DNA from 2 places in the Shewanella sp. DNRA4 genome. Region 2 is predicted to be linked to the other one. Evidence: predicted binding sites of a transcription regulator. Region 2 holds the regulator's gene; the other holds the start of a gene.
What was found. The regulator ArgR, encoded in region 2, controls arginine synthesis, uptake and breakdown. The targets are predictions, from matches to a motif close to ANTGAATANNTATTCANT.

Region 1: a site for ArgR is predicted at 2,785-2,802, ahead of HG547_RS02425 (YjiH family protein). Genes of this name have one in related genera too.

The regions. Positions count from the first base shown of each region.
Region 1 covers NZ_JABAIP010000002.1:106,006-110,438, forward strand. The annotation lists gene HG547_RS02415 (SMI1/KNR4 family protein) at 71-448, shown strand; gene HG547_RS02420 (hypothetical protein) at 517-852, shown strand; gene HG547_RS02425 (YjiH family protein) at 1,346-2,704, opposite strand; gene HG547_RS02430 (DUF998 domain-containing protein) at 3,407-4,126, shown strand; gene HG547_RS02435 (U32 family peptidase) at 4,142-4,433, opposite strand, start outside.
Region 2 covers NZ_JABAIP010000014.1:130,647-135,079, reverse strand. The annotation lists gene HG547_RS16125 (Dyp-type peroxidase) at 1-436, shown strand, start outside; gene HG547_RS16120 (LysR family transcriptional regulator) at 501-1,403, opposite strand; gene HG547_RS16115 (NAD(P)-dependent oxidoreductase) at 1,523-2,155, shown strand; gene argR (transcriptional regulator ArgR) at 2,277-2,747, opposite strand; gene mdh (malate dehydrogenase) at 3,037-3,972, shown strand; gene HG547_RS16100 (DUF393 domain-containing protein) at 4,068-4,433, opposite strand, start outside.

The DNA.
Region 1 (4,433 bases), on a different contig from region 2:
CTGATAAGTTCTTTGCAATACAAACTGTTAATGGTGCGCGTTTTTTACTGGTCTAATGAGGTAAACGCGCATGCGCACTAATAAAATGTTATGTGAAAATATTATGAATCATATAGTCGAAGTAGAAAAATATTTTGGGTGCACTCTACCTAAAACCTATCGACAATTCCTTTTGTCCTTCGACAAAGAGCTGGACGGAGATGTTTACCTTTATTTGCCAGATATGCTTATTGAGAGAAATGAGTGCTATCAAACAAAGGAATACGCTCCAGACTATATTAATATCGGTAGTGATGGCGGTGGTATGGCATTTATTCTTAAACTTAGTGATCAAGATCCGAAAGTTGCTCTTATAGATCATGGAAGCATGGACCCTGAGTTAAGTGAGTTTGTTTGTAGCAGTTTTAGTGAATGGGTGGCCTCAGATTTTGAATACGATGAAGAGTAATCACATAACCAGGCCATCAAAGACCGCCCACAAAAGGCCGTGGGCTGGACTCGCTTCGCTCGCCCTTTATGGCGGCGTTAGCAGGAAAAGGTTTAAACGTGAGAATTTCAATAATACCTGAAGACGGATGGGCCAATTTTGAAAGCTCTAAGGGCATTGAAACGCTTATATGGGAAACCTTGAAATGCCGAGATGTTGGTGGCACTTGGGAATATCATAGTTTTACAAGCAACAGTTCTTTTTGGAGTTGTGGGGCCAGCAGTTTAGCTTTGCAATTTGAAGATGATGAATGTAGCAAAGTACAAAATATTGAACTGATAAATCCAGCTCCCCAAAGCGCAGAATTAAATCAGCTAGTTGAATTATTTGAAACGCAGTATGGCCTTATCAGCAATCGCTGCTAACAATCGCCAGCACAAATGCGCCCGTTGGGCGCTCGACTCGCAACAAGTTGCTCGCGTGTGTGGCGGGCGTTAATCCATAGAAATTTTAATTCGAAACTCACTAATTCGAGCTAAAAGTCTAACTCGAAAATGTCCCAAAACATGCTGCGTATTTCTTTTTAAAACTTACAGATTACGCCAACGCTAAATAGGTTAGCCATGGAGGTTTGCGAGACGACCGTCCGCCCCATGGACGGGGCGGTCGAGCATCCACGGATGGACTCGCTGCGTGTCGTCGAGCAAATACCATGGGTCGCCCTTTTATATTGAACGTTCTTTTGTCCCAACTGAGTTATGTGATGATGAGTGGAATTTGTACGACTAACCCACACCCAACGAAGTAATCAAAACAGCCTGTTTGTGTATGAGTTCGTTAATGAATGCATTTATAAGTGATACAAAAAAGGGGAGTCAGTTAATCTGACTCCCCTTGATATTTAAGGTGATGTTGCGCTTAGAACAGCAGGTGAGCCACCCCGGCAATCACTGGCAGAGTCACTAAGGTACGCAGTACGAACACGACAAATAGCTCAACAAAATTCACTGGGATCTTACTGCCAATCAGCAGTGCGCCCACTTCGCTCATGTAAATCAGCTGAGTTACAGATAACGCAGCAATCACAAAGCGGGTCATATCCGATTCGATAGAGCTGGCTAAAATCGACGGGATAAACATATCGGCAAAGCCGACAACGATGGTTTTAGAGGCTTCGGTCGCTTCAGGGATATGCAGCAGTTCCAGTAACGGAATAAACGGCATACCTAAGTAATTGAAGATGGACGTATGCTCGGCGATGATCAGCGCCGTGGTACCAATGGCCATTACTACAGGGAGAATGCCAAATATCATATCGATAACGTTTTTAATACCTTCATTTAAGACGGCTTTGATACCACCAGCACTGGCCGCTTTCTCGAGCGCTTTATCAAAGCCCCAAGAGAGTGCGCCGTGTCCTGCGGGGATCATCTCATCATCGGGTTGACGTGGCGTATCGTCGATATAGTTATCCTTCTTCCACGACAGTGGCGGTAACTTAGGTACAATCACGGCCGCCGCAAAACCCGCTAAACACACAGTCAGGTAGAAGGGCACAAACATATGCTCTAACTTCACCTGAGAGATCACTACTAAGCTGAAGGTAATTGACACCGCCGAGAAGGTGGTACCGATAACCGCGGCTTCCCTTTGGGTGTAAAAACGCGCTTCGTATTGCTTGCTGGTCAGCAGGATCCCAACGCTACCATCACCTAACCAAGAGGCCATACAGTCGATGGCGCTGCGACCTGGCAGGTTAAACACTGGGCGCATCACTTTAGTCAGCAGGGTGCCAAATAGCTCTAATAGACCGAAGTTTAATAGCAGTGGCAGCAACATACCGGCGAAGATAAACACCGAGAAGAGTACGGGTAACAGGTCGTTCAGCACTAAGGCACCGGTACTTGAAGAGTTAATCGCTTCGGGGCCAATGCCAAAGTAGGTCAGCACGATAAAGACAGCGCCAACGACACGGGTGGTAAGCCATAGCGGGCTGATGTTGAGTAAACCATTGAGGAAGTGATTGTTCAGCACAAACTTAGGTTTGAGTAACTTTGTCAGCACAGAGGCAAAGGCCATGGCGACAACAATCACTGTCACGATTAAGGTTAATACATCGCTTAACACGCTTTGCAGTGCTTTAGAGATGATTGCGATTGGAATAGTTATCGCATCGTTATAGCTGATAGGGGTCATAAACAGCAGCAGACCGATCAGCGAAGGGACGATAAAGGTGAGTATCGTCTTAATGTTGCGGTTTTTATGTTCAGTAGCCAATGGTGTACACCTTAAAGTACGAGTCGCACAAATAAACTTGAATAAATGCTCTCTCAAAACCGCATTCTTTGCTGGGGTGAGGTGCATTTTCATTCAACTCAAAATCGAGAAGGGGGAAGATTACTCGCTTAGCGCCGCCATGTAAAACGATTCGGAAATTTGTTTGAGATAAGCAGCAAAATAGCATAGTTATTTGGGCGATTTCTAATGAATGATTTGGGTGCGAAATTACGTTTTGATGCGATTTATTTTAATTGAATCAAGTGATTACATTGTTATGTTGCGAATTGTTTATTGAGTTGTTTTGCTCTTGGGGTTATTGGTTTTTTTGTGATATTTTGTTCAAAATTTTCTCAATGGATCTTCACTAAATACACTTTTAGATGCTTTTTTGTCCATGAATCGTATCGGGGCTTCAGTTGTTGCTAACTTAATGTGAGCGAACTAACACTGGTGGCAATGATGGGTTAACCTTTTGGGACGATACAGCGATAATTGAATTTGTTGTGATTATTTATTCATTTTTAACTTTGAATTTGCATATATTTTATTGAAAAATGACTAAATTCCGAGTGTTTTTGCGATGACTAAAAAATCGCGAATAGTGATGAAATAAAATATTACGCTAAAGAGGATGGGGGCCGCTTTAATTCTTTGTAATTCCATGTAAGTTAGTACTACTTTGGTTTGGCTAAATTATCCATGACTGTTATAAAAATGAATATGGCGACAAGGGGCTCGGCACTTGCCACTAAGTTTGGTTTTCTTGGTATTTTTGGATTGATGCTGGGGATCTGTGTGGCAGTATTCGGATTTGATTACTCTGAAACACGCTCCTTCAATTTTTTAAATCATACACTGAGTGAATTGGGAACCTATGGCCATTCTAGCTTTGCCGTGGTGCTCAATGGCGGTTTATTTTTTGGCAGTTTAAGCGTTGTTTTTTATTGTCTTTCCTCCCTACAGACTGTAAGCGGGTTTTGGGGGTATCCTTTCTTTTGCGCTTTAGCACTGACGTTTTTAGCCTTGGCCTGTGTTGGGCTATTTCCGGTCAATGTGTATCACTTGCATATCCTCGCACTTAAATGGTTTTTCTACTTTGGCAGCTTAAGTGCAATTTGTTATCTACTATGGGTGGGATTCGGCTCGCAGCACCGTCAGCGCTTGACGATATTATTAGCGCTGTTGGTATTGCTCAGTATGATGACTTTTCTCTATGTGCCGCTGTTAGCATTGGGCTTAACGGAAGGAGACAGACCTTTCTATCAAGAAATGGTACTGCAATTGCCAAGGCCCGATTTATGGTGGCCTGCATTGCTGGAATGGATTGGGCTTGGGAGTCTATTAAGTTGGACGGTGGCGCTGCTATTAACGCCACCATCATGTATCCCCACATTGACCCAGGAGCAAACGCTTGAGTGAAGTAGGCTATGTCTTTTATCTGACTAAGGATTTTAGCCCTGCTTCGCCAAACCAGTAGCCATTACAGTGCTCATCGCTAAGAGGAAACTGAGCGTCCGTTGCCTTGCTAGTTAACGCCTCGACCAGCGCATCGGCTTTAGTGATACAGGCTACGCTGCTGGGCGAAACCCGAAACACATCTACGCCAACCTTTATCATTTCATTGATTTCACTGCGTAAATCGACACTGCTGGCCGACTGGGTTTGAATGCCATTTAACCTCAGTAAAGGTTGCGCCTCTTGCGTCTGCGCTAGTAAACCCTTGCTG
Region 2 (4,433 bases):
TGGGGATGAAGACCCTGAATTTAAGGGCGGCAGCTATATTCACGTACAAAAGTACGCCCACAACTTGAGTAAGTGGCATAGATTACCGCTTAAAAAGCAAGAAGATATTATCGGTCGTACCAAGCAAGACAACATCGAATACGAGTCGGAAGATAAGCCATTAACCAGCCATATCAAGCGGGTAAACCTCAAGGATGAAAACGGCAAGTCCATCGAGATTTTGCGCCAGAGCATGCCTTACGGCTCGCTCAAAGAACAAGGCTTGATGTTTATTTCAACCTGCCGCACGCCGGATCACTTCGAGAAGATGCTCCATAGCATGGTGTTTGGTGATGGTGCGGGTAATCATGATCACTTGATGCACTTCACCAGTGCGTTAACTGGCTCGTCGTTTTTCGCCCCAAGCTTAGATTTTTTGATGCAATTCGATAATTAACCCTTCGCAAATCGCGACTAAACGCACTGAGCCTTAAAGCCTCAGTGCGTTTTTGTTTGTGGGCTTAACTCGCCGCTGTCCACTTATTGATATCGAGTTGCCATTGCTGAGCGGTAAAATCGATAAAGGCGCGTACTAGCGCTTGTTGGTAACTGCGAGATAAGTACACGGCCCACAGGGTTTGCCCAGGCGCCGTGTATTCTGGGAGCACTTCTTGCAGTTGACCGCTGGCCAGATATTGATTAGCTAAGTCACAGGGCAAGTAGGCAATGCCATGCCCACGCAATGCGGCGCTGACCAGCACTCCCATTTCATTGGCCATCAGATTCCCCATAGGTTTTATCAGCTCACTCTGTTGCTCCTTGAGTAGCTGCCAATGTTGCTGCGAACTATGGATAAGGCAATTATGGCTGAGCAGATCGTTAGGGACGGTTAACGGCTCGGCTTGAGACAAGTAACTGGGCGCGGCGCACAGCACAGCATCTATGCTCATCAATTTACGGGCAATCAAATTCTCATCGGGCTGCTCGGTATAGCGCAGTGCCACGTCCACCCGCTCATCCACTAATTGAGCAAAACTATCCGACATTAACAGCTGAATATTGACCTTAGGGTGCAATTTTATAAAGCGATCGACCACATCAAACAGACTGTGCTGCCCAAGTCCGACGGGTGTGGCAATACGAATACTGCCGACTAATTCAGTGTTATGACTATGGGCGCGGCTTTCCATTGCGGCGACTTCACTCAGCACCCGTTGACAATATTGCAGGGCTTCTTCACCCTGCAAGGTCAGGCTAACGCTGCGGGTGGTGCGGTGTAGCAGGCGTAAACTGAGCCACTGCTCAATTTCTTGAATATGGCGAGAAACCTGTAAACGACTGAGATCGAGGTGTTCTGCGGCCTTAGTAAAGCTGCCACAGTTGGCCACTTCGATAAAGCTACGCATGGCGGCGATTTTATCCATATATAATTACACCCATTAGTATCTCAATCTGAAACAATCCTGCTCATTTATCGATATTTATCACGCTAAGTATCGCAAGTAAACTGGTCTCAATTTAAATCAGCAGTGAGACTTATCAAATGAAAATTGCAGTATTAGGTGCATCGGGTTGGATTGGCGGAACCATTTTAAATGAAGCCTTAAGCCGTGGTCATGACGTCGTCGCCTTAGTGCGTGACCCAAGCAAGCTTGGTGAAACGGCGGCAGAAGTGCGTAGTGTTGACCTGACTCAGCCATTAACCGCTGAAACCTTTGCAGGCGTGGATGTGTTAATTGCTTCAGTGGGCGGCCGCGCCGAGCAGAATCACGGCTTAGTGGCGAAAACAGTTAATAATCTATTAGCCGTATTGCCACAGGCTAAAGTGCCACGTTTATTGTGGGTTGGTGGGGCAGGTAGTCTAGAAGTGGCACCGGGAGTAACTTTGGTTTCAAGCCCAGATTTCCCGCCTGCCTATAAGGATGAAGCTCTGGCTCAAGGTGAAGCATTAAAGGCATTTCGCGCCGCCAACACCACTGTTAACTGGACTTTTGTCAGCCCAGCGGCAGAGATCTACCCTGGTGCAAGCGAAGGCTCTTACCGTTTAGGTGGCGATAGCTTCTTTACCGATGCAAATGGCCGTAGCCGGATTTCGGTGAGTGATTACGCCAAAGCCATGCTCGATGAAGCAGAAAAAGCGGCGCATCCCAATCAAAGGATCAGTGTGGCTTACTAAAGCTGAGGAGATTCGGCTAAATACTGTAACGTAAGCGGGACACAAGCCCTGAAATTAGGGTAATGCTGGACTGAAAAGCGTACAGTGGAAATAGAACAGGTCAGCAAGCTGACCTGTTTTTTTATTCTGCGTAGTTGAATAAAGATTTGATGGTTTCCAAGGTATCGGCGATATCTTGAATGCTAGATGGACAAATAAAGATCGTATCGTCACCCGCAATGGTTCCCAAAATCCCTTCAGGTTTACCGATGGAGTCTAACAAACGAGCAATTAATTGTGCGGCGCCTGGGCTAGTGCGGACAACAATCATCGCTTGGTTATGGTCAACATCGAGTACTAAATTCTTTAACGGGCTGCCCGCAGTGGGCACGCCTAATTCGGCAGGTAAGCAATAAACCATCTCCTGCTTAGCGTTGCGAGTGCGCACGGCACCGAACTTGCTGAGCATACGAGACACTTTAGATTGGTTTATATTAGTAAAGCCTTCTGCTTGTAAGGCGGTGACGATTTCACTCTGGGAGCCAAAGCGCTCCTCTTTTAAAATCGCCTTAAAAATTCTAACAAGGTCATCCTGATTCTTGGTCGTTTGCATAGTCTTATTCTTTATTCAAAAAAACAGGCTTATTCTGAATAGTTTTGGTTAAACTGTCAACAAATAACCATAATGACTGAATAAAAATGCAATTAACTCACTTCGTGCTAATTCATTTATAAATGTATTTGTTGAACTAGAGTAAATATTCAACATTGCAACGCGCTGTTTTAGTAAATCTTTGAATCAACGACTAAGGGATAATTGAAATTAGCGTGACATTCCAGTAATGTGACGCCAACGCAAAATAGATCCATGTCACAATATCCGAGAAATAACGGAGATAACTATGAAAGTTGCTGTACTTGGTGCTGCTGGTGGTATCGGCCAGGCTCTTGCCCTACTGTTAAAAACTCAATTACCTGCGGGTTCTCAACTGTCTCTATACGATATCGCACCGGTAACTCCGGGTGTTGCGGTTGACTTGAGCCATATCCCAACTGCGGTTGAAATCAAAGGTTTTGCTGGTGAAGATCCAACGCCTGCCCTCGTGGGTGCTGACGTTGTGCTTATCTCTGCTGGTGTTGCACGTAAGCCTGGTATGGATCGTTCAGATCTGTTCAATATCAACGCAGGTATCGTTCGCAACCTGATCGAGAAAGTGGCTGTTACTTGCCCTAAAGCGCTCGTGGGTATTATCACTAACCCAGTAAACACTACAGTTGCTATTGCTGCTGAAGTGCTGAAAAAAGCAGGTGTTTACGATAAGAACCGTTTATTCGGCGTGACCACTCTGGACGTTATCCGTTCTGAGACTTTCATCGCTGAATTAAAAGGCTTAAACGTTGCTGACGTTAAAATCAACGTGATCGGCGGCCACAGTGGCGTGACTATTCTGCCATTACTGTCTCAAGTTGAAGGCGTGACTTTCTCTGATGAAGAAGTGGCTTCTTTAACTAAACGTATCCAAAACGCGGGTACTGAAGTGGTTGAAGCTAAAGCCGGTGGCGGCAGCGCGACGCTGTCTATGGGTCAAGCGGCATGCCGTTTCGGTATGTCTCTGGTTCGTGGTCTGCAAGGCGAAGCTAACATCGTTGAATGTGCTTACGTTGACGGCGGCAGCGAGCACGCTGAATTCTTCGCTCAACCAGTATTGTTAGGCAAAAACGGTATCGAAAAAGTACTGCCTTACGGTGAAGTGAGCGCATTCGAAGCTAACGCCCGTGATTCTATGTTAGATACACTGAAAGGCGATATCAAACTAGGCGTTGATTTCGTTAAGTAATTCTTCTGAATTATGAGAAAACGGAGCCGAATGGCTCCGTTTTTTTATGCTTTAAACTTTGTTCTCTAAACTGGGGTTCTTAATCTTGAGTCTCGCTATTTAGGGAGTTGGCATTGGCTGTCACAGCGGGCTTTACCCATCAGTAGATAGGAAATACGGTATCTGTGCTTGGCGAATCTCAGATAGCACCAATCCGCAATAGGTTTGATAAGCGGTAAGCGTAGCACTTGTACCCAAGGGCGAGTGCCTGTTAGCGCCCATGCTTTGCAGGTGACATCGAGCCCGAGCAGCACTTGGCCGGAGGCGGTTTCGCCATGGAGAATGGTATTGGCGTAGTCTTTATCGATATAGCTGAATCTTGAGCTGAAATTGTCAGCATTAAGATCCACCAGTTCAATTCTATCGTCGGGATCGCGCGCTTTGAGTTGACGCATTTCGGCGCTACATAAAGGGCAATTGCC